DNA from 2 places in the Bacillus sp. BC05(2025) genome. Region 1 is predicted to be linked to the other one. Evidence: riboswitches for the same ligand, from Rfam matches in the RefSeq annotation. Region 1 holds a riboswitch; the other holds the start of a gene.
What was found. Region 1 has a riboswitch for preQ1 ahead of ACZ76X_RS06455 (QueT transporter family protein). Riboswitches for the same ligand answer to the same signal wherever they lie in the genome.
Positions count from the first base shown of each region.

Region 2: linked by a shared signal. The riboswitch ahead of queC (7-cyano-7-deazaguanine synthase QueC) and the one ahead of ACZ76X_RS06455 (QueT transporter family protein) in region 1 are both predicted to bind preQ1.

Region 1 is NZ_JBWYRA010000002.1:111,024-127,009, forward strand. Features, by position in the region: gene ACZ76X_RS06400 (aminotransferase) at 31-1,380, opposite strand; gene ACZ76X_RS06405 (solute symporter family protein) at 1,571-3,121, opposite strand; gene ACZ76X_RS06410 (DUF485 domain-containing protein) at 3,124-3,465, opposite strand; gene ACZ76X_RS06415 (sterol desaturase family protein) at 3,713-4,342, opposite strand; gene ACZ76X_RS06420 (cytoplasmic protein) at 4,426-4,719, opposite strand; gene ACZ76X_RS06425 (LysE family transporter) at 4,739-5,371, opposite strand; gene ACZ76X_RS06430 (YqcI/YcgG family protein) at 5,510-6,238, opposite strand; gene cspB (cold shock-like protein CspB) at 6,502-6,699, shown strand; gene ACZ76X_RS06440 (DUF2564 family protein) at 6,819-7,067, shown strand; gene ACZ76X_RS06445 (zinc-finger domain-containing protein) at 7,101-7,277, opposite strand; gene ACZ76X_RS06450 (ribonuclease H family protein) at 7,288-7,947, opposite strand; gene ACZ76X_RS06455 (QueT transporter family protein) at 8,099-8,584, opposite strand; PreQ1 riboswitch class I at 8,591-8,635, opposite strand; gene ACZ76X_RS06460 (aldose 1-epimerase family protein) at 8,768-9,640, shown strand; gene ACZ76X_RS06465 (reverse transcriptase-like protein) at 9,710-10,096, shown strand; gene ACZ76X_RS06470 (DMT family transporter) at 10,110-11,015, shown strand; gene ACZ76X_RS06475 (DUF6123 family protein) at 11,018-11,278, opposite strand; gene ACZ76X_RS06480 (cysteine hydrolase family protein) at 11,461-12,021, shown strand; gene ACZ76X_RS06485 (GNAT family N-acetyltransferase) at 12,056-12,916, opposite strand; gene ACZ76X_RS06490 (DUF7507 domain-containing protein) at 13,039-15,986, shown strand, end outside.
Region 2 is NZ_JBWYRA010000002.1:356,100-372,085, forward strand. Features, by position in the region: gene ACZ76X_RS07715 (GNAT family N-acetyltransferase) at 1-169, shown strand, start outside; gene ACZ76X_RS07720 (histidine phosphatase family protein) at 204-806, opposite strand; gene ACZ76X_RS07725 (hypothetical protein) at 894-1,076, opposite strand; gene ACZ76X_RS07730 (YkvS family protein) at 1,311-1,496, shown strand; gene queF (preQ(1) synthase) at 1,552-2,049, opposite strand; gene queE (7-carboxy-7-deazaguanine synthase QueE) at 2,068-2,784, opposite strand; gene queD (6-carboxytetrahydropterin synthase QueD) at 2,777-3,268, opposite strand; gene queC (7-cyano-7-deazaguanine synthase QueC) at 3,268-3,930, opposite strand; PreQ1 riboswitch class I at 4,024-4,067, opposite strand; gene kinB (sporulation sensor histidine kinase KinB) at 4,275-5,483, shown strand; gene ACZ76X_RS07760 (DUF6254 family protein) at 5,495-5,611, opposite strand; gene ACZ76X_RS07765 (DinB family protein) at 5,711-6,244, opposite strand; gene ACZ76X_RS07770 (M3 family oligoendopeptidase) at 6,384-8,078, opposite strand; gene ACZ76X_RS07775 (MarR family winged helix-turn-helix transcriptional regulator) at 8,239-8,685, opposite strand; gene ACZ76X_RS07780 (DUF3149 domain-containing protein) at 8,874-10,370, shown strand; gene ACZ76X_RS07785 (aspartyl-phosphate phosphatase Spo0E family protein) at 10,400-10,681, opposite strand; gene ACZ76X_RS07790 (divergent polysaccharide deacetylase family protein) at 11,019-11,789, shown strand; gene cbpA (cyclic di-AMP binding protein CbpA) at 11,856-12,479, opposite strand; gene ACZ76X_RS07800 (class II aldolase/adducin family protein) at 12,605-13,234, opposite strand; gene ACZ76X_RS07805 (NEAT domain-containing leucine-rich repeat protein) at 13,479-15,761, opposite strand.

The DNA of each region.
Region 1 (15,986 bases):
CGAGCTGTATATTACAGCTCGCTTCATTCATTAAATGCGTTCCATCGCTGTCTTCAACGTTCCAACAACAAAGGCAATTTCTTCACTTGAAATAACAAGTGGTGGTGCTAATGTTAAGACATTATTATATCCTGCTGTTGTCATACCGTTCCGCCCTATAATTAACCCTTTTTCTTTACAAGCATTTACAACACTTGCAATTTTGTCGTTATCAATTGGCTCTTTCGTCCCTTTATCATTTACTAGTTCGATTCCAACTAGTAGACCTTTCCCTCTAATATCTCCTACCAGTGGATGTTCTCCAATTTCTTCTTTTAATTGCTCTAATAAAAGCGAACCCATTTGTGCAGATCGCTCAATTAAATTTTCATTTTCCATAATTTCTAAGTTTTTAAGCGCTAATGCACAAGCCGCGGGATTTCCACCAAATGTATTAATATGACGGAAGAATTCATATTCTCCCTTTCCTTTAAATGCTTCATATATTTCTTTTTTCACAGCTGTTGCTGATAATGGTAAATACGCGCTCGTAATCCCTTTTGCCATCGTAATAATATCTGGCTTCACATCATAATTCATAAATCCAAATGGTTTTCCTGTACGTCCGAAACCACAAATAACTTCATCACTAATGAGCAATGCACCGTGTTTTTGACACGTTTCATGAACAGCTTTCATATAGTCCTGTGGCGGCATTAAAATGCCTCCGCCCGTAATAATTGGTTCCATAATAAAAGCTGCAATCGTTTCACTTAATTCCCATGTCATAACGCGATCTACTTCTTTTACACATTCTACATCATAAATGTTCTCTCTTTCTATTCCAGGCATACGATAACAATCTGGCGGTGTTACATGTAAAAAACCTGAAGCAAATGGCTCATATTGATATCTACGCTGTGCTTGTCCCGTCGCTGCCATCGTAGCCATTGTATTGCCATGATACCCGCGGTAACGTGACATAAATTTATAACGATGCGGTTCACCTTTTTGCGCATAGTATTGCCTTGCTATTTTAAAAGCTGTTTCGTTCGCTTCCGAACCACTATTAGAGAAGAAAATAACATACTCTCCTCCAAGCCACTCATTTAATTTTTCTGCAAGTTTTATAGCCGGTTCATGCGATTGTGACATCGGAAAGTATGATAATGTTTGCAATTGCTCATATGCCGCCTCTGCAAGCTCTTTTCTGCCATATCCACTATTCACACACCAAAGACCACTCATACCATCTAAATATCTTTTTCCTTGTATATCCTCAACCCAGCACCCTTCTGCTTTTGCCCCTATCATTGTACTATTTGGACTAAAGGGACGCATTCCGTGCCAAACATACTGCTCATCTTTTGCTAATAGTTCATCAGTCTGTTTCGTTTTCATCATTTCTTCCACCTTCCATAACAACTTATTTTTCACAAAAGCTGTGCTGGTGCCATGATGATTTAAATTTCTCCCTGCTTATTTTCATTCCACAAAATTAAGACAAATCCTACTTACAAAGCAGTATTATTTACAAGAAAATGACAAAAGAAAAAGGAGCTTTTCTTATATATCGAAAAGCTCCTCTTTCTTAATGCGAAGACGCATCACTAATACCATGACCAGTATTAGATTTCACAAGAATTTCATCAAACTTCGCCGCGTCTTCTTTCTTACTAGATAACACGGTTCCTAAATATGCAGCAAGGAATCCAAGTGGGATCGAAATAATTCCAGGTGTCGTATATGGGAATATCGCTTCTCCAACAAATATAGCTTTTCCAGCTACAGGATTCCAAACATTCGGACTTAGCGCTACGAGAACAATTGCTGAAACAAGTCCAACAATCATACCAGAAATAGCACCTGTCGTATTAAAGCGCTTCCAATATATTGTGAATAATATAACTGGTAAGTTTGCACTCGCTGCAACTGCAAATGCTAATGAAACTAAAAACGCTACGTTCAATGTTTGAGCAAATAACGCTAGTATAATAGATAATACCGCTACTCCAATAGACGCATAGCGAGCCATTGATACTTGCTCTTTTTCCGTTGATTTCCCCTTGCGAATAATTTCATTATAAAAATCATGTGCAAAGGCTGACGCTGCTGTTAATACAAGACCTGCCACTACAGCTAAAATCGTTGCAAAGGCAATGGCTGATACGAAAGCAAATAAGAAATCTCCGCCTAACGCTTTTGCTAATAAAGGTGCTGCCATATTACCAGCAGGATTCGCTTTAATAATTGCCTCATTTCCTACAAATGCGGCTGCCCCAAATCCTAAGAAAATTGTCATAATATAAAATGCACCGATTAGCCACGTAGCATAAACAACAGATTGACGTGCTGTTTTTGCATCACGCACTGTAAAAAAGCGAACAAGAATATGTGGTAATCCAGCTGTACCAAGAACTAGTCCTAAATTTAAAGATAGTGTATCAAGACCATCTTTATACTTTACCCCTGGATTTAAAAACGAATCTTTTAATGGTGTAGCTACTTTCATTTGCTCGAACATTTCAGTCACACTGAAATTAAATTTTGCGAAAACGATAACAGAAATAATAAATGTACCAGCCATAAGTAATACAGCCTTAACAATTTGTACCCAGCTCGTCGCAGTCATTCCGCCAAAAATAACGTACACTGTCATTAATGTACCAACGATTAAAACGGATGTCGTATATTCAATTCCTAATAATAATTTAATAAGTGCACCCGCCCCAACTAATTGTGCAATCATATAAAAAATCGAAATCGTCATCGTATTAAGCGCTGCAACTCCGCGAACTTTTTTCGCATCAAAACGCGCCGCAATCATATCTGCTAACGTGTACTTTCCTAAATTTCTAAGCGGCTCTGCAACTAAGTATAATACAACTAAGTAAGCAACTAAGAAGCCGATGCTATAAAAGAATCCATCAAACCCAGTTAATGCAATCGCGCCGGCTATACCAAGAAAAGACGCAGCAGACATATAATCTCCCGCAATGGCCAGACCATTTTGCCAACCAGTTAATCCCCCTCCAGCTGTATAGAACTCACTCGCATTTTTCGTTTTCTTCGAAGCAAAATAAGTTATGACGAGTGTGCCAAGAACAATGATTAAAAATAGTGCAAAAGCGGTTGTATTCAAAGTCAGCCCCTCCCTTTTTGCATATCTTGCAAAATGTTTTGTGAGATTTTATCAAAGGACTCCGCTTTTTTGCTGTAAATCATACATAATGACCACGTCATGATAAATTGTGCAAAAGCAAATATCCACGCCCACGTAACATCACCAAATGCTGGTGTATTGAGTACCTTTGAGTACGATGTTAAAATAGGTAACGCAATAAAAAAGCTTAAAAAGAAAATACTCATTGGAACGATGAACTTCTTTTTCGTATTTAATAACAATTGAAATTCTTCTGACTGAACAACCTCGGTATAATTCACCTCATTTTGTAACTTACGTGCTGACGTATCATCTCGTTTCATTCTCTAATCCCCTCTCTTACTAGAAATACAATTCCCCCTTGTATACCTAAAGACTAAATTTTATAAATATTCTGAAACTTATTTTCATTTTAGACAATCCATACATTCCTGCAAAGATTTTTCGATAGACATTTTTCGGCAATTTCCCCTAAATTTTTAATATACTTTTTCAACATACAATTTATGAACTTCAATCCCGTATCAGCGAAGCTTTCATACTCGTTATAACAAAATAAAAAAGCAGTGCTTATCGCACCACTTCTGTTTTTTTCTCTTTTTCTAAATTACGAGCTGTTTCGCTTAATTCAACATCTTTTCCATCTTTAAGCGTTCCAAATAGGAAATCGAATACTGGATTGGAAACACCAAACCAAAACCTTTCATTTTTATAATGGTGTAGTATGTGCTGTTTTTTTAGCCATCTTCCAAACTTAGTAACAGGACGAATTGGCTTATGTGCAATATAATGTTTCCATTCATAAACGAGAAGCATGATAATCATTCCGATTCCGAATGAAAGTGTAACAGTAACACTTTTTGTTATAGCGTACGATATTAGTAAATATATAGTAAAGCTCGGTATACTAAACCATACAGGCAAAAATAAAAGCTTTAAATCATCTGGATATACGTGATGATCATAATGTAATCTTCTTAACATTTTTAATAAAAATACGTTTTTAGGTGGTTTTAAGTGAAATAAAAAACGGTGTGTCATATATTCGTTAAGCGTATAAAAAACAATCCCAAACAAACAGGCTAACATACCGATCCATGTAAAAAATTGCATTTTTAAAATAATAATGAAAACAAATAATATACTATACATAATAACGATATCATGTTGTAAAAAGAACTCTTTCCCCACTCTCTTCATGTTCCTTCCCCCTTTTCCAAAAAAACAGCCGCAACATATCGTTACGACTACTTCTTTTATTTTCTATTCTTATTCTATTCGCTTTACAAATTTGCCTGCTGTTCTATTGTCGAGAAAAAATTGTTCGATCCAAATATATTTTGCTTTGGAATAATATGTTCCACCGCAAACACTGTTACTTCTCCTCTTTGTACCTCTCCAATAATGAGTCCAAATACTTCATGATTTACCGCAAAAGTTGGTTGCTTTGTTTGTAGTAATCTTGCCGCATTATGAAATACCGCTTCATATAGTGGATTCCTATCAGTAATTTCTTTTCGGATTTTTGGTGCTAACGTAATAATAATTTCTTTTCCGTCAATAGTGGTTCGATACATAAAAATCTCCCCTTCAATCTTATGTGAACAACTGTAAAGCTTTGTATGCAAAATGGATAGAATATCCTACTAAAATAATACCTGCTCCGGCTGTTATATAGCCAAGTGCTTTTTGCTTTAATAAAGTTCTGCCAAAATGGACAGAAAAAGCGATATTTACATTCCATAAAATAATACCAACGATAATACAAAGACTGTACAAAAACGCTTCTTGTTTCGTTACCTTCGTGAGCAGTGAGCTAAGTGTACTTCCATATATCCCAAACCAAAAAACAAGGTTTAATGGATTGGATATCGCAATTAAAAAACCTGCCATAAACGATTGTTTCAGGCCACCTACCTCTTCTTTTTTATATTCCATATTCGAGTGGGAAATTCCTTGTTTTACACTTTGAAATCCTAAATAAAATAACAAGAAAAAACCTGTGCAATACATAAAAGCTTGTACATATGTATACATAAACAAAGAAGATAAACCGAAATAAATGAGAAGCATAAACAAAATATCTGCAGTCATTCCACCAATTCCAACAACCCACGCATGCCAAAAACCTCGTTCAATTCCTCGTTTTAACATTTCAATATTAATCGGACCTACTGGTGCAGCTAATGAAATACCTAATACAATTTGTTGTATAATCGCTCCAAACATCGCTCTATCCTTTCTACTTCCTTTACTATTAAGTAATGATGTAATGATTAAAAATAGACTAGCTTTCATCAAAATATTCACTACTAAAATACCCTTTTTTATCCAAAATATACAAAAGAGCCACCTAGATGATGGCTCTTACTTTTCTAACTTATGAAGAAAAGGACATTTTCCTTTTATCGGCTCTACATCGTCTCCTATGAAGTATTGTTTCCATTCACGATGATCTGGATCACCATAATGACTAATGTTAGGGTGCTTCGGCAGCTGATCCCACTTTTCAACTCGATCTCGGACCGTTTGTCTTGAATATGCTCCTTTTGGACGATCACCTTCTAATCCATCAAAGATGGTGCGTGGTTGAAACCCAATAACGAGAGAATTTCCTAAATGCCTAGTTTTTCGTTGTTTATAAGCTGGTGCATTTCCAAATGCGAATATCGGTTCACCACCAAATGAAAATTCCCATAAGTAATGGTCTGGGTCTTCAGGAATTTGCTTCGGCCATGTTTGGTCATCTTGTTCATGTAAATATTGTAATACTTTCCAAAAATAATCACGATAATATTCCAGTGATTGTTCCTCACATTCTGGTTCCACAAAAAGAAAAAATCCTCTTCTTACAATTGGCCGCTCTTTCATTAACTCTAAAAAAGATAACATTGTATGTGGCAAATGGCTCCAATCATTATGAGAGAGAAAGGAATAACGAAGCTCATTCTTTTTCAAAGCAGTTAAACCAAAATAACATGGGAAAGTTGGTTCTAATACGATGTTTGAAAAATTTTCAAATTCTTGTGCAACCCAATTCGGTATATCCGTTCTCATTCTCATTCCGTCATTATCTAATAAATAAGACTCATTCATTCTTTCACCTCATTATGTATAGCATTCAATTAAGACTATTACATACTCGGCCTGTCCTATACCTATTTAAAAATTTGACTGAAAAATTATTTAAAAATACAAAAAAATAAAATCGCTTACTTGACTAAATTCTCCCAATTCGTGTATATTTAAATTAATCATTTAGCAGAATATTCAAGATTATAGCATTTTTAGTTTATATTATCTTTTCAAATGAATTTCACTAAATGAAAAACGTAAATGTTTTTAGGAGGAATTGTAACATGCAAGGAAAAGTAAAATGGTTTAACAACGAAAAAGGTTTTGGATTTATCGAAATGGAAGGCGCTGACGATGTATTCGTACATTTCTCTGCTATTCAAGGCGAAGGCTACAAAGCTTTAGAGGAAGGTCAAGAAGTATCTTTCGATATCACTGAAGGAAACCGCGGACCTCAAGCTGCTAACGTAGTAAAACTTTAATCCAACATATGACAGGAGGTTACCTTACTTGGTAACCTCCTTTGTTATTCCTTTGTATATTTCCGTTTTCCAGAGCAAAAACTATGTGAAATGCGCAATATACAAAGGAGGAATTAGCAATGGGATCAGAAGTAAATGATTTTGAAGAAGTAAAATTCCGTGTAGAAACAGCACAAAAAATGGTAGGATCAGCGACAATTTCAATGGATCCAGATACATTAGAGCATGCGACTACTGCTGTAGAAGCCGCTCGCTCTCAGCTTGAAATTATGAAATCTGTTGCAACAGATTTAGATGAGCCATTTCTGATGAATGAAGAAAAGAAATTAAGTGAGTGCGAGCATCAATTAAATGAAGCGAAGCACTAAAAAACATCCAGAGAATTTTCTCTGGATGTTTTTTCATGACAACTGCTCTCCATACTTTTTCAATGTTTCTCCAACTGTACATTGCCTAATACAAAAGGAATGAGCATAATACTTACTATTCGTCTTTCGGTTATGTTCTCGCAAAAAACACCCTTCACAATACGTTTCTAATAAGTCATTGACCTCTGTAATGAGTTGCTTTTTATCCACCTTTGCACCTCTATTCAGTTATTTCTTTATGACTATCTATAACTGTTCCTTCTAATGCTTGCGTAGCTAATTGGTGCGCTTCTTTATTTTGTTTTCTAGATATCGGCTCACATACTAGTTTTAATTTCATTTGCTTCGCCTTTTGTTCAATTTGATCTAAGTAATGATTTAAATGCTCATCATAGCAAGGCCATTCTCCAGCCAATTGTTGCAGTACAACTTGCGAATCGCCGCGAAGCGTGACCGCTTCATACTTAATCCCTAATTCCTCGAGTATATTCATACCGTATAGTAATGATGCATATTCCGCTTCATTATTATCATATATACCTTCTATATATGCATTACGGCGAATTCGGTATTGTTTATTCCCTTTTTTATAGTATACACATATACCTACTCCAGCTTCTTTCGTCTGAACATCATATCCCCCATCAAAATAAACGTGTATTTCTTGGGGCTCTTCCTCCACTTGTTTACTCAGCTTTTTCATTTCCTTTAGCGACCATTCCGCATCCATTTCATCATAAAATGATAGTTCTTTCACTCTTCCTGTTTTCTCGAAATCCTCTGCAAATTGCAGTACTTCTTCTATGTTCATATAATCTGTCGTTAATTCCGTCTGCAAACCGCGCTTCGTTTTATACAACCAATGAATTTTATATTTCATACTAGATTCCCCTTATATAAGACTTCTTATATGTAGCCAGCTAATGAAAGCCTCACTTTATTTTATTATATTGTATCAATAGTCACAGCATTATATTCAATTTGCTTACATACAAAAAGAGCTATCCCTATAGGAATAGCTCTTTCATCTATTACATAAATCTTTCAAATTGTACTCGTTTATTAATCCAGTACATTACAGGCATACCAATTGCCATGACAACAAATTCACCGATTGCACATGTTAACCAAGTCAACATAAATGGTAAATCAAATGCAAGATGAAGTTCAATTGCAATCATAAACATTGTAATTGTAAAAATAACTGTATTAAAAATCATACGAGCCCAAACACCTTTAATAAACCGCATAGAAATAATCGTTGCAACTAACGCAAGAATAGATTGCCCTACTCCAAATACTAAATCATACGCGATCATAGGTGAGAAAAAGAGATTCGTTAAAAATACACCTAATACAATTCCGTAAATTGCTTTCTTATTAAATACAACAAGATGATTAAACATCTCTGAAATACGAAACTGTACATTCGTAAAGCCAAATGGCTGAATAAGCATAGAAACAGCAATATATAATGCCGCTAAAATACCATTACCGACTAAAGTTCTAATATTCATGACAAAATCTCCTTAGTTTTTTTACGTGGGATGGTTTCGAACCACGTTATTCGTTTTTTAAGCAACAAGATTATATTCTACGCAATATACACTCTTTCGTCAATAGATTCCTATCATTAACTACCTTTTTTCTTTTAGACAACGTATAATAAAATATACGAAAGTTTTAGGAGGTTTCACTTCATGACAGCAACAATTCAAAATGAAAAAGTGATCGTTTCCATTTCTGACAAAGGTGCAGAATTACAAAGCGTTCGCTTAAAAGAAGATAACACTGAATACTTATGGCAAGGCGATTCCACTTATTGGGGGCGCCGCGCACCAATTTTATTCCCAATTGTCGGCCGATTAGTAGATAATACATACTACGTAGATGGTAAACCATATTCTTTAACACAACACGGCTTTGCTCGTGACCTTACATTCTCTGTAAAAGAACAAAGTGAAACGAAAATCACTTACATTGTAACTAGTAATGAAGAAACATTAAAAAAATACCCATACGAATTCGAATTACTCGTTTCTTATGAGCTAGACGGACAAATCGTTCATGTAACATATGAAGTACATAACCCTGCTTCAAAAGAGATGTTCTTCTCAATCGGAGCACATCCTGGTTTCAACTTCCCCCTATTAGAGGGCGAATCATTTACAGATTATCATTTATCATTTAACGGTTCTGAACGCTTAGAAACAAGCGTATTAGAAGGACCTTACCTTTCAAGCAAAAAGCAAATAATCGCTGAAAATGCAACTGAATTACCACTTACATACGATTTATTCAAAAATGATGCACTTATTTTTGAAAATATGAATACGGATGAAATCTCTATTCGTTCTCATAAACATAATAAATTTGTAAAAGTAGAATTTGACGGATTCCCATTTGTCGGCGTATGGACACCAGGCGAGAATGCTCCCTTCTTATGTATCGAACCTTGGTACGGAATTGCTGATGAAGTAACTCCAGCAAAAGATTTCAAAGAAAAAAAAGGAATTCAATCTTTACAAGCGAATGAAACATTTACATGTCGTTATAGCATTACAATTGGCTAATTACTCTATCCCCTACTTCAATGAAACATATAAGTAGGGGATCATCTTATCATTTGGAGGTTTCTCATTTTGATTGAAGTATATATTGATGGTGCATCAAAAGGAAATCCTGGTCCTTCTGGTGCAGGCGTATTTATTAAAGGGGTTCAACCAGCTGTACAATTATCATTACCCCTTGGGACAATGTCCAATCATGAAGCAGAATACCACGCTTTACTTGCGGCATTAAAATATTGCACGGAGCATAATTATAACATTGTCTCTTTCCGTACAGATTCGCAACTTGTCGAGCGGGCTGTTGAAAAAGAATACGCAAAAAATAAAATGTTTGCACCACTATTAGAAGAAGCACTGCAGTACATAAAAAGTTTCGATCTCTTTTTTATTAAGTGGATTCCAAGTAGTCAAAATAAAGTTGCTGATGAGTTAGCTAGAAAGGCTATCTTACAAAATTAACGGGGGTATGAGTGTGAAAAAAGATTGGATTGCTCCTCTTGCTTTATTATTTGTCTCTTTTATTTGGGGAGCTACGTTTGTCGTTGTTCAAAATGCTATGTCTTTTGTTGGTCCATTTACTTTTAATGGTATTCGCTTTTTATTCGCTGGAATTATTTTATTATTCGTTCAAATGATTTTCTCAAAAAAAACTTCAAAACAAAATATAAAACAAAGTAGTCTCGCTGGATTAATCGTTGGGTTCTTTTTATGTGTTGGCTATGTATTACAAACATTTGGCTTACTTTATACAACTTCTTCAAAAGCAGGTTTCTTAACAGGACTTAGTATCGTTATGGTACCCATTTTGTCTTTTATCTTTTTAAAACAAAAAGCTACCATTTTTATCGTAATGGGCATTGCTGTAGCAACAGCAGGTTTATACTTATTAACAGCTGGTGATTCTTTTCAATTAAACATGGGAGATATACTCGTTCTCGGTTGTGCAGTTGCGTTCGCTGCTCATATTCTTGTTAACGGCTTCTTCTCTAAGAAAATATCACCTTTATTATTAAGCACGTCGCAAATATTAGCTGTCGGTATGTTTTCTTCTATTTGCGCTTTTTTGTTTGAAGATTGGGGAAAATTATTCTCAGCAGCACTATGGACGAATTCTTCCTTTTTATTCGCCCTATTTTTAACTTCTCTATTCGCGACATCCATTGCTTTTTTCATTCAAACATCAGCACAAAAACATACATCTCCAACGAGAGTAGCCATCATTTTCGCAATGGAGCCCGTTTTTGCTGCCTTAACAGGCGTTCTCGTGGCAAACGAACAACTTTCTGTTTCCGCTATTATCGGATGCCTATGTATTTTTCTAGGCATGGTTTTTGTTGAATTACCTTCCAAAACAAAAAAAGAAGCGCAGGCCGCGTGAAGTTACGCTTGTAACTTCCGCATAAAAGCCTTAGCGCTTTTTTTATCTGTAATCTCTTCTTCTTTCAATCGTTCTAATAACGCAACAAAATAACTCCCATCAAACTGGAATTGATGTTTAATTGTCGCTTCTATTGCCGCGTTCACAATTCCATCAGATGCACCCGTATATCCTTGTCCGAACATAATAAATCCTTGTGCTTCCTCTGATAGTTTAAATCCTTTCGTATGTAAGAATGAAAGATAATCTTCTACTGTTTGCATGTTATTCCCACCTACTCAAAAATTCTCCATCTCCTATCATACATGTTTTTACACGCTATGAGAATGAAATTTCTTTGACAACTTTGTAAATCTATCGTCTACTGCATAGACAATAAAGGATTTACTTGCAATATGAATGAATATGTATAGGGGAACTTATTTCATATTAAAGGGGAGACACGATGAAACAAGCACTATTAATTATCGATGCGCAGCAAGAATTAATGGATGGAAATGAACAAGAAAATGAAGTTTTTCGTAAAACCGAGTTATTATCTACACTAAATACAGCCGTACAGAAAGCGATAGATTCAAATGCCCTTATTGTTTTCGTAAGAGATACCGATGTTGCTTCTGGTAGCGGAAAAGGATTTGAAGTACATAATGAAATTCAAGTACCTCAGTCTGCAATCCTTATTAATAAAGCAGCAACAAACGCATTCTATGGCACTTCTTTACTTGAACTTTTAAAAGAAGAGAAGATTGGCCATATCGTTATCGGTGGATGTAAGACAGAGCATTGTATCGACACCGCTGTTAGAACTGCTACTGTACAAGGGTTTGACGTTACATTAATGAAAAACGGACATTCCACAACTGATTCTAACGTATTATCTGCAGAACAAATTATTGCTCATCATAATAAAATTCTACATGGACATTATAACGTGGATCATTTTTCTATGGTGAGAGATATTGAGGAAGACCTCTTTCAACCGACTCACGACCAATATCGTGATTAATAAAAAAGAATCCTTCATTCAGAAGGATTCTTTTTTATCCGAAAATTTGTGCTGCAATACTGTATAGTTGTCCATTTCTTTTCAAAAACCGATCACTATTTCTCATCATAATTGGTGGTGTATGAACCTTTTGAAACCCAACACTCTCTAATTTTCTCATAAAATCTTTCTTTCCTTCTGATACATCTATTCTTAATTTTCCATGATGCTCTCTTGCTAAATAATGTACAATCCTCATTGCCATCGCATCATCTTCAGCAACGACCGGACCTATTATTTTATTTTCTGGTGTTTGTATACTTAAACCGTAACCTAATACATTTTGTTCCTTATCCTTTACAACGATACACTGTTCACTTTGCATAATTCTTTTCGTTACAAACCCTTTTCTATTTGTTCCAAACGCATATTCATCTAATTTTATTATTTCTTCTAAATCACACTCCTCATAATTCATCATATAATCTTCATTTCTCATACAATAATTATTCACATTGTACGAGTTACATATGTATTTAGAAACATAGCTTACTGCTCTAAATCCCAATTTTTCATATAAAGGCTTTCCCTCGTCCGTAGCAATAAGCATAATGGGAGTTTGAGCTGATACGCTCTTAATACATACATTCGTTATCGCCTTTCCAATCCCACTTCCCTTATAATCTGGATGTACAATGACCATTCCGATAGACGCTAATTTCTCCCCATATAATATAATTGCTGCGCTAGCAATGAGTTCCTTTCTCTCATTCCACACACCATATACAATACCTGAGTCAAAAATAGTTTCAATTTCTTCTTTATTATAATCCCACCCAATATAAGAAGATAATGTTACAATATCGCCTATTTGTTCTTTCCTAAGACGCTCTACTCTAATTTCCAATTTAATCATACTCCATCCCCTTATCTAGACATTTAAATCATTATTATCAAATCAACTTGTACATGTTTCACTTTATTTGTCACACACATATCCTATTTTGACCAAGACTATATTGGAAATGAGGTGACAACATGCCCATTACGAATCGATTTTCTACCACCACTAACGGCGCACTCGCTATTACAGGAAATACTTTAGGCTTAAGTAAAATTAGTAATCAAAACCGGGCTGGTACAATCGGGGCAATTGGTGCATTCGCAACTACGAATACCGCTTTACAAGTAACTTCTTTTCCTGCTGGTACAACGTTAAACTATACACAAAATAGTTCTACCGCTCTTTTAAATATCCCTGCTGGTAGTACCATTCTTTACGCAGAACTCGTTTGGGGTGGAAACTATTTATCTCGTGATCAAAACATTACGAGCGTATTAGGAAACCCAGTTTCTTTTACAACACCTGTGTCAACATACTCAATTACTCCTTCAGCTGTTACAGCTTCTAATCAAACATTCGTTTCAAACTCTATTACATTTGGATTTTACACTCGTTCAGCAGACGTAACGACTCTTATTCAAGCTGGAGGGTCTGGTTCCTATACTACAGGATCTGTACCTGGACTTGTTGATCCTTTAGATGCTTCTAATGGATCAATTAACTCGGCTGGATGGACACTTATCGTCGCATATCAAAATGGTTCCTTACCTGCAAGAAATTTAACCATTTACGTAGCTGGTAACCGTGTTTCTGCAGAAACTGGTAGTGCCGATGTATCTGTTTCAGGATTTTTAACACCTTCAGGAGGACCTGTAAGCGGGAGATTGTTTTTAAGTTCTACCGAAGGAGACGCTGATTTAACCGGGGATCAAGCATTATTTGGACCAAATTTCAGTTCATTAAATGCATTATCTGGGCCAAATAATGCTGTAAATAATTTCTTCGGTTCTCAAGTGAATAATGCAGCTGGAAATTTAGATACAACCGGGACATTTGGAACACGAAATCAAAGTGCTTCTACAGGTACAAATATATCTGCAGGGAGGCAAGGTTGGGACATTACTTCTATTGATATTTCTCCTTATTTAACAAATTCTCAAGTGTCCGCCGCAATCCGTTTAACAACTAACGGAGATGCATATATGTTAAATACAGTCGGATTACAAATTAATATAAACTCGCCTAACATACAAGCAACGAAAAGTGTGAATAAAAGCATCGCAGCAATTGGAGATGTTCTCACTTATACCGTTACTATCCCTAATACCGGGCTCCTCCCCGCCAATAACGTTATTTTTATAGACAGTCTTCCTAACGGCACTTCCTTTATACCTGGCACTGTAACGGTAGATAACGTACCACAAACAAATGCAAACCCGGCTGCTGGTATATCTCTTGGAACAATTAATAACAGTGCTTCTCGTACAGTAACTTTCCAAGCAACTGTCGTTTCTCTCCCAAATCAAAATCCGATTTCTAACACCGCAAATATTACATTCCAATATACACCCATTGCCGGCGGAACGACTTTTAACGGTCTTGCAACAAGTAACTCTGCTGGAACACAAATTAATCTTGCAGATATTAATGGTACAAAATCAGTTAACAAACTCTTTACCGATATTGGAGAAACGTTAACTTACAATATTGCCTTAGCTAATATAGGAAATATTGCGGCAACGAACGTTATATATAAGGATCCGATTCCTAGCGGGACTACTTTCATTCCAGGCAGTGTAACTGTTAACGGAGTTACGCAAGCTGGCGCAAATCCCGCTACTGGTATAGCAATTGGATCTATTGCCGCTAATTCTACGACTACTGTTTCATTTCAAGTACTCGTTCCTTCTATCCCGCAAACAAATCCAATATTAAATAGTGGTACAACAACTTATCAATACATTCCTGTGCCAAATCAACCCGCAGTAAGCGGGACTGATATAACTAATACCGTATCCACTCAAGTGAATAATGCTACTGTCACAATGACGAAAGCGGTAGATAAAAATTTTGCAGATATTGGTGATACACTAACGTACACTGTTTCCTTTACAGGTACAGGTAATACGAATGCGAATAACGTTATTTTTACAGATGTCATTCCTACTGGAACAACTTTTGTTCTCAACAGTTTAACGATAGATGGAACGACACAAGTGGGAGCAAATCCTGCTACTGGTGTGAATATAGGATCTATTCCAACTGGCACAACAAAAAATGTTTCATTTCAAGTAGTAGTAAATACAATTCCAGCGTCAAATACCGTATCTAATGGATCAAGCGCTTCTTATCAGTACACTGTCAATCCTAGCCAATCTCCCGTTACAAAAAACATTTCTTCTAATCTCGTTTCCACTCAAATTAACAATGCAAATTTAACAGTAACAAAATCAACAAATAAACAATTTGCTACAATTGGTGAAACAATCAGTTATACAATTCTTATTACAAACAGTGGAAATACAGCTGCAACTAACGTACAACTAACAGATCCACTTCCAAATGGAACGATATTGACTCCTGGTACTGTAACACTAAACGGAGTTTTGCAAAATGTAGATTCTCTCGTTGCTTTACCTATCGGAACAATTCCTAGCGGAGCTACTTTTACTCTTTCTTTCCAAGTAACAGTCATCAATATTACCGCCCAAAATCCTATCATTAATAATGCATTCGCTTCTTACCTATATACTGTAAATCCAAGTGTGCCACCAACTTCAAAAACAGCAAATTCTAATTCTGTTACATCAACAATTAGACTAGCAAACCTTCTGGCTACTAAGTCTGTAGATAAAACATTTGCAGAAGTTGGAGAGGTTTTAACTTATACCTTCGCTCTTACAAACAATGGAAATGTTGCGGCGAACAATGTAGTACTATCCGATTCAATTACGAACGGCACTTCCTTTGTACCAAACAGTGTCATAGTTAACGGTGTTACTCAGCCGGGTGCTACACCAGCTAGCATTAATATTGGTAGTATCAATGCTACTACTACAATTACAGCTTCATTCCAAGTATTCATAACTAGCATCCCAAATCCAAACCCTATTTCAAATAGCGCTTCTATTTCCTATAACTT
Region 2 (15,986 bases), 250 kb from region 1:
AACTGAAAAGGAGTATGAAAAAATCGCATTACTTGTTAATTTAGAAAACAAACGCGCCTATTCACTATACGAAAAACTAGGTTATAAAAAAGATCAAATCGTCATGCTTGTAGGCGAACCTTATGCACATCTCATAAAGCCATTAAACATCAAAATTTCTATATCTTAAAAAAAAGCACACGATTTATATAAATCGTGTGCTTTTATGTTAAATTCGTATTCAATACATTTCCATTCATCGCTTCGTGGAACGTATATGTTGTACATCCCCATGGCTCTCTGTGCAAAATAGGCGTACCAGACCATCCTATCGCTCTCAGTTCCGCACCAATCATTACATTCACATAATTATGACCTACAAGAGCAACACTTCCATGTACGAGAGCGTAACGGTGTAATACGTAAGCCGCTTGCTTTGCTCTCTCTCTTGCTTCCTTATAAGACTCAACATCTTTATGGTAACCAAGTATCCATACTGTTCGTCCAATAAACATCCATACGTTAGGTTTACACTTCAACCATTTTGGAGCATAAAAACTCGTCGGAATTTCAGCTTCCCTAAAAAGAGAATTTTGGATAAAAGATAAAGAATCCACTAATTCAGCTGCTGATTGTATAGCACACCTTTGATCACTTGATACAATCAATTTTGCTGCCTCAACCGCTTCTCTTGTTTCCATTGGTATAGGTGCTTTTTCTGTTATAGTATATAAGTCATATCCTTTCATCCATTCATGAAAGGATGTAACCGTCATTGGTTCTATAGTACGATTTAAGCGACCATGACGAATAAAAGAAATCTTCATTCTTTCCACTCTCCATTCATCACTTATGAACTCTATTATGTACTATTTTTTAATATCATACCACGCAAAAAAGAAAGGTGTACACCTTTACATATCCCCGCCAATCTCATGTGAAATCGAAGCATGTATCCCATCCATCCCATCAAAATATGTAGTCGTTTCATGATGACGAATCTTTTTTAAATTTATATAAGAAAATACAAATAAAGTTAATGCTATAACACTCCCCACAAATTCAAACATCATTTTACCGCCTCTAATTTCTCCCACTTTAGTAGGTTATTGTCCATTTTTATTATACCCCTATATAAAGATGTCTGCATTTAAACCTTTCTTTTTTTCTAATAACATGACATTTTTGCATATTTTCTTACAAAAAGTGAATATTTTTCGAATTTTTACTTTGGAAACATTTACAAAGTGGACAATATGGTTCAAAATAAGAGGAAATAAAAAAACCAAAATTATTCTTTTTTGGGAAAACTGTAACAAGGAGAGTTGCTTATGCAGATCGCAGAAACTGGAGATATCATTGAATTTAAAGGTGGAATGCAAGGCCGTGTTCAAAAAGTAAATCAAAACTCCGTTATTGTAGATATAACAATTATGGAAAATTTTAGAGAACTAGATATGGAACCTCTTACAGTTGTAAGTCATAAAAACTATACTGTCATTAATCAAAATGCATAATATAATAGAAAGAAAGGATCTGTATAACATACAGATCCTTTCTTTCTATTATATATTAACGATTATCAATTGTTTCTGGATATAAATCATGGTTCATCATGCGGTAGTCAGCCATTTGTTCATACTTCGTTCCTGGGCGACCGTAGTTGCAGTAAGGATCAATTGAAATCCCTCCACGTGGTGTGAATTTACCCCATACCTCAATGTAACGTGGATCCATTAATTTAATTAAGTCATTCATAATAACGTTCATGCAATCTTCGTGGAAGTCACCATGATTGCGGAAACTAAATAAATATAGCTTTAAAGATTTACTTTCTACCATTCTTTGTTCTGGAATGTAGCTAATATAAATTGTCGCAAAATCTGGTTGGCCTGTTTTCGGACATAAGCTTGTAAATTCAGGACAATTGAATTTTACAAAATAATCACGGTTTGGATGATTATTATCAAAAACCTCTAAAATTTCTGGGCTATATTCAAATAAATATTTTGTATTTTGATTTCCTAATAATGTTACATCTTTTAAATCTTCATCTAATCTTCCTGCCATTTTAAACATCCCTTCTCATTATACTCCGCGTTTATTTCCCCATACTAACGCATGAAGCTGCGGCAATACTTTTGCATTATTCATTTCTTTGCAGTTAACCGCTTTTTCAATAAGCCACTCATACTTATCTAATAGCTTTTTAATCAACATCGCATCATCCACAGTTTTTGTATCATCATTTCCTACTTGTAAGAAAAATGGTACATCTGGATAACGTTTGTGCATCTTAACTGCATACTCAAAGTCATAATCGTCAAATACTACTACCTTTAAGCTAATGTCTTTTCCTGCTAGCTTCTGAATCACATCATCTAACTTCTGAAAATCAGTATTCATCGTCGAACTCGGTGGTTTTGGAGAAATCGTTATTTCATCAATTTCAAGTAACCAATCTTGCCATTTGCTCCCTTGCGTTTCGATTGCCGTTCGCATTCCGTTCTCTTTTAATATAGAAAGAAGAAACTCAATATTTTTCAGCAATGCCGGATTTCCACCTGAAATCGTAACATGAGAAAAATTTTCGCCACCAATTTCTACAAGCTCATTCCAAACGTCTTCTGCTGTCATCTGTCTAATTTGATCTTTAGCAGATCCATCCCACGTAAAAGCAGAATCACACCAAGCGCAGCTATAATCACAACCAGCTGTACGGATAAACATCGTCTTTTGTCCTACAACCATTCCTTCACCTTGAATAGTCGGACCAAATATTTCTAAGACAGGGATTTTACTCATCGAGCATCCACTCCCGTCTTACTTCTGCATAACTAGTCGGAGTCTCAAATAGACGAACAAATTCAACACGAGCTCCTTTATATTCGTTCACACGATTATCTTTTATTAACGCTTCTGCCATCTTTTCATAAATCCAAACGACCATATTTTCAGCAGTTGTATTCATCGCTGGTAACGTTTCGTTTAAATAACGATGGTCTAAATAAATTTCTATTTCATTCTTCCAAATTTCTTTTATATCTCCAAAGTCAATTGCAAGACCTATTTCATTTACATATCCACTAATCCCAAATACCACTTTATATGTGTGACCATGTAAGTTTTTACATTTTCCTTCATAACAGTGTAAATGGTGTGCTGCATCAAAAGTAAATTCCTTGCTGACCATTACTCGTTTATTATGATATTTGAGCTGTTTACGCTGAATATCCTTGTCCATTTTTTGCAAATTTTCTACGATGCGAAATCCAAAGAAATTCTCCATTAGTTACTCGCTCCTTCGCGTTCTTGTAGGTACGTATCTAATCCTGCTTTACGAAGTTGACATGCTGGACATTCACCGCAACCATCACCAATGATTCCGTTATAACATGTTAATGTTTTTTCTCGAACAAACTCGAATGCTCCAAGTTCATCTGATAATTTCCATGTTTCCGCTTTATCAATCCACATAAGTGGTGTATGAATTACAAACGGATAATCCATAGATAAATTTAAAGTAACGTTTAACGATTTCACAAACACGTCACGGCAGTCTGGATAACCACTAAAATCAGTTTCACATACACCCGTTACAATATGACGTGCTCCAACTTGTTTTGCTAATACAGCAGCAAATGATAAGAATAGTAAATTTCGTCCATCCACAAACGTCGATGGCAATTCACCTTCTTCATGTGTAATCTCCATATCCGTTCTCGTTAACGCATTTGGAGCAAGTTGATTTAATAGACTCATATCTAGTACTGTATGTTTAATTCCTAGCTCTTTTGCAATTTCCGCTGCACAATCAATTTCTAGCTTATGACGTTGATTGTAATTAAACGTTACAGCCTCTACTTCTGCAAACTGCTCTATTGCCCAAAATAAACATGTCGTACTATCTTGTCCTCCACTAAAAACAACAACTGCCTTTTCTTTTTTCATTTCACTCATTCTCCTTCTCTACTACGAATAAGAAGAAAGAACGTTCTTGAACTGTCACAATAAAAAAACAAAACAATACCTAAAGATATTGTTGTTTCCATAGTTTTTTATAGAGGGAGTTCGCGAACCTCTCCCGCGCATTGCACGGAATTCCTTCTTTCATTGACAAAGCTTATTGTAACATATTGTATACTACCAGAAAAAATTTCTGATTTTTCCGCTATTTCTCATTTCATTTCTTTCATTTTATAGTATGATTAATTTAATATAAGAAGAGAGGAGGCATCCCCCTGAAATCCTTTATTATTTATCTCTTTCTAAATATATTATTCATCCTTGTTACAATGCTCGTATACCATTTATTTTGGAATCAAAAAGGGAAACGCTCTCCTAAATTAAATTCAGCTATATTTATTGTATTATGCTGCCTCGTTACTATACTATGTATCACTTTCGCAGCAAAAACAAATTATGGATTTCAATTTGATATGCGTCATATCGTATTAGTTGTCGGTACATTAACCGGAGGTCCTATTGCTGGTGGATCAATATTAGTTGTATTAAATATATATCGCTTCTTATTAGGAGGAATAGGTGTTTTCCCATCGCTTATCGGTTCTATCCTTCTATTTATTGTTCTACTATTTACATACAAATTTTTCAATCGAACTTCTAATCGTATAAAAATAATACTCGCTATTATCTACAGTCTGACATACGGATTTAGTTGGATACCTTTCTTCCTTTCAAAGGTTACAAATAAGACTGATTATATACCACATATTGTTGTGTATGAGTTATGTACGATACTTGGTACGATTCTTATTTTATATTTACTACACATATTACAAACTCAAATTCGTCTCCAAAACGAACTTATGAATGCTGAAAAATTTCATTTAATTGGTGAAATGGCAGCATCTATCTCTCATGAAATTCGCAATCCATTAACTTCAACAAAAGGATTTTTACAACTTTTACAATCAGATACATGCACTGAGCAAGAGCGAAAATTATATATCGACATAGCCATCAACGGAATCGAACAAGCAAATCACGTTCTTACAGATTATTTAACCTTTGCAAAACCAAGTATTGAAAAAGAACAAACATTACAGTTAGAAGAAGAACTACTGCATGCATTATCGTTAATTACACCGCTTGCTAATTTAACAAATGTGCGTACACATTATATAAAGCAAAGCACTTCTTTTTTTATCGCGGGAGAAAAACAAAAACTAAATCAATGTTTGTTAAATATTTTAAAAAACTGCATTGAGGCCATGCCAAAAGGCGGTGATCTTTATTTCACATTAGTTCCTGATCATAAGCATATTCAATTATATATAAAAGATACAGGAGTTGGCATGGATCAAGAACAAGTAAAACGCCTTGGATCCCCTTTCTATTCAACAAAAGAAAAAGGTACTGGTCTTGGAATGATGGTCGTATTCAGTGTTGTGCAAGCTATGAACGGAAAAATTGATATTATAAGTGAAAAAGGTACAGGTACAACTTTCTTATTAACTTTTCCACTCATACAAAAAACGTGATGAAATACTCATCACGTTTTTTCTGTTCCTTCAACTAATTCAGCAAAAGCTTTCACTTTTCCATGTGGTTTTTGATTTTCTTTACGTGCTTTCCAAGCGCGCTCTTCTTCTTTCTTTTTCTTGGACATACTTTTCAACTCCTTCTTTTCTTTCTCTCTGTAGTATTCCAAAATAAGAAGAAAAACTATGCACATATGAAAAAGAAGTGGTCTCCCACTTCTTCCTAATTATCGCTGTAAAATTGCATGTTTCGCCTCTTTTAACTGCGTAAGATGTCTTTGTTCATGCAAATCAAGAAATTGAACCCACTGATACAAATTCAAATCATTAAAAATAGGATGCTTTAATCCATTTTCAAGTAAATCTTTTTCATCTATCACACTATGAAGCGCATGTAATAGTTCTTGTCGTGAATGTTCTAGTAATTGAATTCCTTGCTGTTTTTTCATTAACGTTTCTGTTGGTTTCATCTGCTGAGGAGCTTCTCGTTTATGTGTGCGATCAAGTGTAAGTTGGAGGTCTTTAAATGGAGTCGTGTTTTTTTCGTTTTTTTGTAAAGCATATACAAGGGCAGACGTGACAGATTGTTCAACTAAATGCAAGTGATGCAAAATTTGAATAATACTCCATTTATCACGACGTGGCTTTACATTCACTTCTGTATCATTTAACATTTCAATTTCTGATAATAGCGTGCTTCGGGTAGACTGTAATGAGTTCACCAAACTTTCTAAACTCACATCCATATTAGATTGAAGCATACTTCTTTCCCCCCTTTTTGTTGGTGAAAAGAGGTGCTCCTTATTAGAAACACCTCTTTAGTATTCTGAATTTTCTTTTATTATCTCATTATTTTCTCTTTATGTCGATGTTAAACATGTGAAAAAAAGCGCATGTTTTTTACAATTTTGTGTCGTCAATTGCATGTAGCCATGCTTCAATTTCTGTAATAACACTTTTCACACAACCTTCAGCAAATGGAGATGTTAAATTTGCAACTTCTACTAATTCCAAGAATGATTTACTTCCACCTTGTTGGCACAGGTTCACATAATCTTCCCACGCCTCTTGTCTATTATCTCTTGCACGTTTCCAAAATTGCAGTGCACAGATTTGAGCTAACGTGTAGTCGATATAGTAGAACGGTGAGCTATATATATGCCCTTGACGTTGCCAGAATCCACCGCGCTCTAAATAATCATTATCTTCATAATTGCGATGCGGTAAATACTTTTTCTCTATATTACGCCATGCAGTCTTACGCTCTTCGGGTGTTGCTTCAGGATTTTCATATACATAATGTTGATACTCATCAACAGATACACCATACGGTAAAAACAGAAGTGCTGAACTTAAGTGAGAGAAATAATATTTATCTGCATCTTCTTCAAAGAATAGCTTCATCCATGGCCATGTGAAGAATTCCATACTCATAGAGTGAATTTCACACGCTTCATATGTTGGCCAATTATATTCTGGAATTTCAAATTTACGACTTTCGTATACTTGGAAAGCATGGCCCGCTTCATGTGTTAATACGTCAATATCACCAGACGTTCCGTTAAAATTCGAGAAGATAAACGGCGCTTTATAATTCTCAATATATGTACAATATCCACCGCCAGCTTTTCCTTTTTTCGCAACTAAATCTAATAAATCATTATCTAACATGAAATTGAAAAATTCATCTGTTTCAGCCGATAACTCTTTATACATCGTTTTTCCATGATTAACAATCCAATCCGCATCTCCTTTTGGAGTTGGATTACCTGTAGGGAATTCAAAGTTTTCGTCGTAATATGCTAACTTCTCTACACCGATACGTGCTTGTTGTCGTTTTCTTAATTCCGTTGTAACAGGAACGATATAATCTAGCACTTGCTGACGATAATTCGCCACCATTTCCGCATTATAATCTGTACGGTACATTCGTGCATATCCAAGTACAACAAAGTTTTTGAAACCTAAAGATTTTGCGATTTTCGTTCTCACTTTAACAAGCTCGTCATAAATACGATCTAACTCTTCTTCATTCTCAGCTAAAAATCCGTAATATGCTTCACTCGCTGCTTTACGTTCACTTCTTTCTTTTCCTTGCATAAATGGAATAAGCTGTGATAATGTTCTTTCTTCCCCTGCAAAGTCAATCTTTGCAGATGCTAATAACTGTGTATATTGTGAAGACAATTTATTCTCTAATTGTAAATCTTTCACGACTTCATCAGAATATGTTTTTAAATCACACTCCGCAAGAGCAAATAATTGCTTCCCATAATACGCCTCTAATTCTTCACGGAATGGAGAATGAATTAACGCATTATAATACTTTGTACCATACCCTTGTACAACTGGAGAGAATTCATCAAAGAAATCTTGTTCTTCCTTATAAAAAGCATCTGTCGTATCGACAGAATGACGAATGTAACAAAGATTCCCCATTGTACCAAAATCGTTGCGAATTTCGTTAATTGAATGAATAACTTGTTTTTGTTCTTCCGCAGTTTTCGCGTTATCAAACTTCTCTAAAGCAACAGTAAACTTCTCTTTTAATTCTTCAATATTTGGCCGTTTATATTCATAGTCTTTAAATGACATGAACGAGCCTCCTCTCCATTATATGCATCCTTACTATAATTCAATGCTTACTTACAAATCTCCTCTTATTCTTCAGCAAAATACGGCATATACTGCCATCATCACATGTAAACAAAAAAGCTTTGGATTTCTTTATCCAAAGCTTTTTTGGAACACGTTATTACTTTTCATACTTTCCAATCTTTTTTAATAGATCCAGTAATTCGTCCTTTTCCTCTTTCGTTAACATTTCAAAAGACTGATGTATAACTTGCTCATGCCCTGGAAAAATAGAAGCAATAAACTTCTCTCCAGCCTCAGTTAATTGTGCATAAATAACACGTCTGTCATTCGGGCACGGAATTCTTTTTACTAGTCCCTTTTTCTCTAGCTTATCTACAACATATGTAATGCTGCCACTAGCTATTAAAATACGCTCACCAATTTGCTGAAGTGGTTGACCGCCTTTATGATATAGCAGTTCTAATACAGCAAATTCAGTTGGATTTAACCCGTTACTTTGTATAGATTTGTTTGTAGTATCCATAACAGAACGATGTACACGAGATAATGCAATAAATACTTTTAAAGATTGAGAAATTTCTTCTCGTCCATTATTTGATGTCATACAATTTTCAACCCTTCACTTAAATTCTCAGTAATAAAAAGAAAAATAGTACTGCATGTAAATTCCGAATGAGTATTCACTCATTCATTACCTCTCCCCAAATATATTATGAATGATTCTTGAATAAAAACATGACAATTTTAACATAGTTTATATATAATGATAATAAAAAAGAAGGAGTACCAAATTTGAAAGTCAAATTCCACAGCATAGTTTTATATATATTACTTGTTATCCTACCAACGATAGGGATTGGCGCTACATTTTATTCATATCATTCGTATAAAATGAAACAGGAAAACAAACTATCTGCTCACACGGTTCTCTTCTTATATAGAGACTATTTAGATTATCACCTTGGCGAAGCAATTTCTGCATTAGAAATGCTCTCAAAGATCGTAGGAACCGAGACTGGAAATATAAATGGAGTTAAAGAAATTGTACATGATACAGATGGAAACGATGCACGTTTTTCTGGTCTATATTACGCTACACCAGAAGGCATCATTACGATCGCATCCGAAGGTGACCGCCCACCTGTTGATGTTTCTGATCGTAAATATATTCAAGAAGCGTTACAAACAAAGAAAACAACTGTATCATCAGTCATTACAGATCGTGTTCTTGGACATCAAGCTATTATAATTGCTTCTCCCATCTTTAATAAACAGAAGGAGCTATCAGGCTTATTGTTAGCAAGTTTACGCTTTGATTACATTTCATCATCTTTAAATGCCATTAAGCCGCAATACCATTTTGAAGTAACTGATAAATATGATGTAGTTTTTCTAACCGATGACAATAACAAAATAAGTGATGCACATTTTAATATGCTTACTACGCCACTCAAAAGATTAAATTGGAAGGTCTCTGTTTCTCCATTACCTATCCATCAAAAAACTTTATACCAGTGGGTTGCAATAGAATGTATAGCTACATTATTTTTAATGTCTATCTTATTTTTACTTGTTCAATATATGTTGTTAAAACGTCAAACAAAACTAGAAAGACAACAAAATGAACTACAAAAAATTGAATTAGTTGGAACTTTTGCAGCTAGTACAGCCCACGAAATCCGTAATCCCCTTACTGGAATTAAAGGGCTTGTCGCTCTATTAAAAGAGAAATATAAAGATGAACAAGATCAGTTCTATTTTTCCATCATCGAACAAGAAGTAGAACGGATTAATGAAATTGTAAGCGAATTTCTTATTCTTGGAAAGCCAACTGCTATCATTGAACAAACATATGATGTGAGAACCATTCTAAATGAGGTAGCATTAATTATTCAATCTGAGGCGAATCTACATAACATTATATTCAATTTACATTTGCCAGACCGTCCTGTTCATATCCGTTGCTCAAAAGACCATATGAAACAAGTGGTTTTAAACATTACCAAAAATGCAATTGAAGCCATGGCTTCTGGCGATGCACTAACTATTTTCGTAACAAACAATGACACACACGCACAATTGCGAATCACAGATACTGGTAAAGGGATTCCTAAACATATTCAAAAACACCTCTTTCATCCGTTCTTTACTAATAAAGATACTGGAACAGGTCTTGGACTTGTCATATGTAAACGAATTGTAGAGATGTACAATGGGCATATTTTTATCGACAGTCTAGAAAATGAAGGAACGACAGTTCATATCGAAATTCCGTTACACATAGTATAATTATCCTTTTCCCAAAAGGGTAATTATACTTATTTCATAAAACCAGCCACAAGCATTCGCCAAAAATTACTCGATTTCCCTTCATACCCAATTTGAAAAATAGGTACCTTTATAATAGATAACCATTTTGGTGTTTGTTTTTCTTTATAACATTGGTACTGTAAAATAAGCTTGTCCAATTCTTGACTCACTTGAATTGTCTCCATACTATTTAATCCGCTCGTTAAACCTAATTGAATCATCTCTTCACGTTTCATATGAATATCACGTGAAAGCTTTTCTAATGTGTACTTCCTTTTTACAGTAAACATTCATATCCCCCTTATTATACTTCCATGCTCTCTACTTCACTTCTCCATTGACCTTTTAACTACTTAATCATATTTGAATTTGAAGAATCAGAAAATTTAACATTTTCTCCCTGTAATTTACAAATCTTTACCCTCACTTTGAGAATTATTACAAATTATTCTATCTTTGTAAATACATTCGCAATAATAGACATTTTTTTTATCTTCTTTTTTTACAAACACCAATTAAATAGCGGATTCTCTATTTTCTCTATACTTTTCTTCGACATTTTTTGTTTAATTTATACAAAAACGCAAACCATAATGATAATTGATAATATAGAAAGGAAATATTTATATGCGCAAATATACGATTGCATTGCTTATGTTTACTCTGTTTTTACCAACCTTCTTGTTTCCTATTCAAGCACAGGCCCATACAAACAAAGTAGCTATTGTCATCGATGACTTCGGCAATAATATGAAGGGGACTGATAAAATGTTATCACTTCCTATTCCACTTACTGTTGCCGTTATGCCTTTTCTCCCTTCCACAAAGGAAGATGCGCTAGCAGCTCATAAGAAAGGGCACGAAGTTATTATACATATGCCAATGGAACCCATTAAAGGTAAAAAAGAATGGCTTGGACCAAAAGCAATTACAACTGATTTAAGCGACGAAGAAATAACTAACCGACTCGAACAAGCGATTCAAGAAGTACCACATGCAATTGGGATGAACAATCATATGGGATCGAAAGTGACCGCGGACGAAAGGATTGTACGACTTATACTTGCAGCTTGTAAAAAACATGGTTTATTTTATTTAGATAGCAAAACAAATCCTAAAAGTGTTGTTCCAAAAATCGGGAAAGAATTAGGAGTACCAATTATTGAAAATCAATTATTTTTCGATGACGTATACACAGCGGCACATATTTCAAAACAAGCCCAATTACTCATTAAAAAACTTCAAGAAAAACCGATTATGGTAGCTATCGGGCATGTTGGGCCTCCAGGTGAAATTACATCCCGTGTTATAGAAACTTCTATTCCTAAAATTCGCCAACATGCAGATTTTATCTTTTTATCCGATTTAGCATTATCTCCGCCTCCTGTTTCAAAATAAGATTCATTACTCTAACTAAAAAAGGAGCAATCTGCATATAGCAAATTGCTCCCTTTCCTTTTCGCCTTAAATATAATCTACATGACTCACCCTGAATCCTTTTTTCTCTATTTTTTCGATTAATTGCTTTAATCTTTTTTCATTTAACTCATCTGTTATATTTACAATAACGCGGCGAATATATTGATCGCCATTATCTAGCGTAAATAGTCCACCGATATGAAATGTTTTCAACAGTGTTCCAAGTTCTTTAATCGTTCCCTTACAATCTTGTGTTGCAATTGTTAATATATACCCCCCCGTCCGCATACCGAATGAATCTTCAATAACATCAAATATATTGGAATGGGTTAAGATACCAACAAATTCATTATAATCATTTAGCACAGCTAAAAATGGAAGGCGACGAATAGCATAAAATGCCCTAAAAAAAGAATCCTTTTCAAAAATAAAAGCAGAGGAATCTTCCAACATATGATCCATACTTAATTTCTCTAATCCGCCATTACACTTCTTTTCTAGAAGATCTACTTTATAAATAATCCCCTTGAATTTCTTTTCATCTTCTGCTAATACTGGGATTGCTCGAAATCCCGTTTCATTCATAATTTGCAGAGCCTTTTCACCTGAATCGTTCATTTTGCAAAACGTTACTTGCGGTTTTGGCAGAAAATGATATTTAACTCGCAAAATATGTTCCTCCTTACATGTCAACATGTAATCTATATATAATAAGGAGACCTATATTTTATGAGTAAATTTATTTTAAAAACGCTTTCATTTATTTATTAACTCGTAACAACATCACAAGCATTTTATATAACAGAGCTCTTAGCACCTTTTATCATTAACAATTTCACATGATAATTCATTAAATACTCTATACCCTCTAGCCATTTTTTCGCTTCTTCTGGCGTTTTCCCCCACACGATCATGCCATAATTATGAACGAGAACTACGCCTCCGCCTTCAATAAAATTAGGTACATTATTTTCTAATAAATTAGCGAATTTTTTCTCGTCTTCTACAATAGGAATGGTCATTTCTGTTATACCTTCTTTTCCAAAAACACGTTCCACGCTACGCTTATCAAATGTTACTTCCCCAGTTTCTCCATACAACTCTGATATTAAATGACTATCTACAGTTTGCACTTGTAAAATACATTCTGCACTACTTTTTTTATAAATATCCGCATGCATAAATGATTCGGCAGCTGGTTTTTCTTCATTTTCAAATACTGGCTCACACATACAATTTACAACAATAAAGTCCTCTTCTGAAAATAACCCTTTATCTCTTCCCTCAACGTTCACTAAAAAAGTTAACGGCTCTTTTGACGTACAGAGTGATAAACTAATTTTTGTACCATAAAACCAATCACGAAGTGCCAATTCAGATTTCACATCTTTTAATTCATTCCATTTCTTTAGAAAAAATAACATTTCTTCACCCCCGGCGTAATATTCATATAATGTTCGAATCCTTTCTATGTAAAAGGAATATTTTTTGATTATTCTAAAAATTTAATTGAATTATCACATGAGAACGCTTTTTTGTCAATATGGTTTCATCATTCCTCTTTAAAATAGGCTATTCATATGTCAATACTCCTATCTATTCTTTACTTGATTTCGCAATAAAAAATACGTTATTCTCCTTATGGAAAATAACGTATTTTTTCACTGATTATTTAGTTATTGCATTATATAAAAACTGCGCATATTGTTCACGTGTTACGACATCATCACCTAAAAACTTTCCGTTTCCATCACCTTTTGATATATTATGATCCGCTAACGCTTTCACATATCCTTCTGCCCAATGGCCAGTTGGTACATCTTTAAAGTTCTCTTTATTATTTCCATCTTCTTTTAACTGAAATGCTTTATATAATACTACAGACATTTCGTATCGAGTTAATATTCCATCTGGACGAAACTCCCCAGTACCATCCCCTTGCATAATTCCAGCTTGCGCAACTGTAGCAATATCTTGCTCAAACATATGCCCTTTCGTATCTGTAAATCGTTCTTTCTGCTCTACTTTATTTTCTAATTTCAAGTACCTTTGTACTAAAGCCGCAACTTGTCCGCGCGTAATATTGTCACCAAATCCAAAATTCCCATTTCCATATCCCTTAAAAATATTCTCTTTCGCTAAATAATGAATTGCTTCTTCTGACCAATGTCCTTTTGGTACATCTTTGAATGCTACTACTTCTATTTTTTCATCCTCTTTAGTAGTATTCCCCTCTTTACCTTCTACCACATTTTGAATTACCGATCCTGTAAAGAAGATTCCTGTATCCGCAAATGGGTCTTTCACTCCAAATTCATATACTTTCTCACCTGGTGTACTCCACGTAACTGCATCGTTACTATACGTACCCCCTTCGCTCTTCAAACGAATTTTTGTAGAAATTTTACCATCTTTTTCATATACAGGTACTTTCACTTCTTTATTTACTTCTGTATCCTCTAGAAAGACTTTTTGGTTTTGAACATTAATATACGCTTTCTTACTTAACTCTATTACTGGTCTAACATCGCGGATTTCATTTGCAACAAAACTTAAATATACTAACTTATTCAACTTACTAACTGGCGATAAGTCTGAAATATAATTTGCTTCTAAATCAAGCTTTTGTAAGTTTACTAGACTTGCTAATGGCGTAATATCCTTTAACTCATTATTAGGCAAATCTAATTCTGTAAGCTGAGCCATTTTAGCAAGTGGTGTCACATCTTCTATTTTGTTTTTCCCGATAAATAATTTATTTAATTGATTCATTTGTTCAATACCCGATAAATCTTTAACTTTATTACGCGTTAATACTAAGTCCTTTAAAGGTAATGAATATAATGGTTTAATATCTTCAATTTGATTACCCGCTAAAGTTAAGTATGTTACATTTTTCAACGCGCTTAATGGAGCAATATTTGTAATTTTATTATTTGCTAAATTTAAGTAATCTAGTTGTTCCATTTTCGATAATGCTGTTACATCTTCTATTTGGTTGCCTGATAGATATAAACTTTTTACATTTTTCATTTCAACTAATGGTGCAACGTTTGTAATTTTATTATTACTTAAATCAAGAGATTCTAAATTCTCCATCTTAACAAGTGGCGTTACATCTGAAAATTCATTACCACGTAAAGCTAAATGATTTAATTGCTTTAAGTTTGCAAAGAACGACGGATCTTTTATCTTCGCATTCGCAACTGTTAAAGATTTTAAGTTTGGCATATATTTTAATGCACTATAATCAAGAATCTCATTCGTATTTAAAAACAAATTCTTTACTTGTAATAACTCTTCTTTCGTAATAGGTGTATTTAAATCTTTTCTATTAAATACTTTTTTATTAACAAGTTCTCTTAATTTATTATCTGTTATCATATTTTGATTATCAACTGGATTATCCGTTTCCGTATTGCCTGAATTAGAGCTATCATCTGGTTTCTCTGTTTCTTTGTCACCTACAGTTGGATCTTTCATTTCAAATTGAACTTGATATTTGTGATCATATCCAATAGCCGGAATAAGTATATGCATTTGCATATTGTGCTTCTTCTCAAACTCGCCAATTTCAAATTGAACTACTTTCGTTCCATTCTTCCTCTTATCTTCTGACAAAACTTTCACATCATGAAATACACCCGGCTGGTTTCTATCTTCTATTCTAAGATATTGAAAATAATCGCTATCTTGCATTGTTACAGTAACAATTTTTTTCCCGTCTGCAATTGTTACTTTAGGATCCTTTATATATTGAGAAACCATAGATGGCTCGTCTTTTTGGTCCTTATATATTTTAATCTCAGTATCGTATGAACGTTCACTCGCTGCTACGACCGACTGATTTGCTTCAGCTTTTAGTGCTGCTAATGCTGGAGTAGAGTATGCAGCAAATGGAATCGCTAATGTTGTTGCTACTACTAACGCCTTCATATATTTTTTTTTCAAAATAATGTCCCCTATCATATATAATTTTTATAATTGATAATATTTATCAATTAACCACAAATAAAAGATAATGAATCTCATTATCATTGTCAATGGGAATATTACATTAAATTTATATTTCCAAAGATAAAGTGAAACTTTAATCAGTGGGGGTTTTGTTCATCCCCACTGATTATCAGCCCTCACCAATCGGGCTTTTACGAGCAGCCCGACCCCCATCTAACT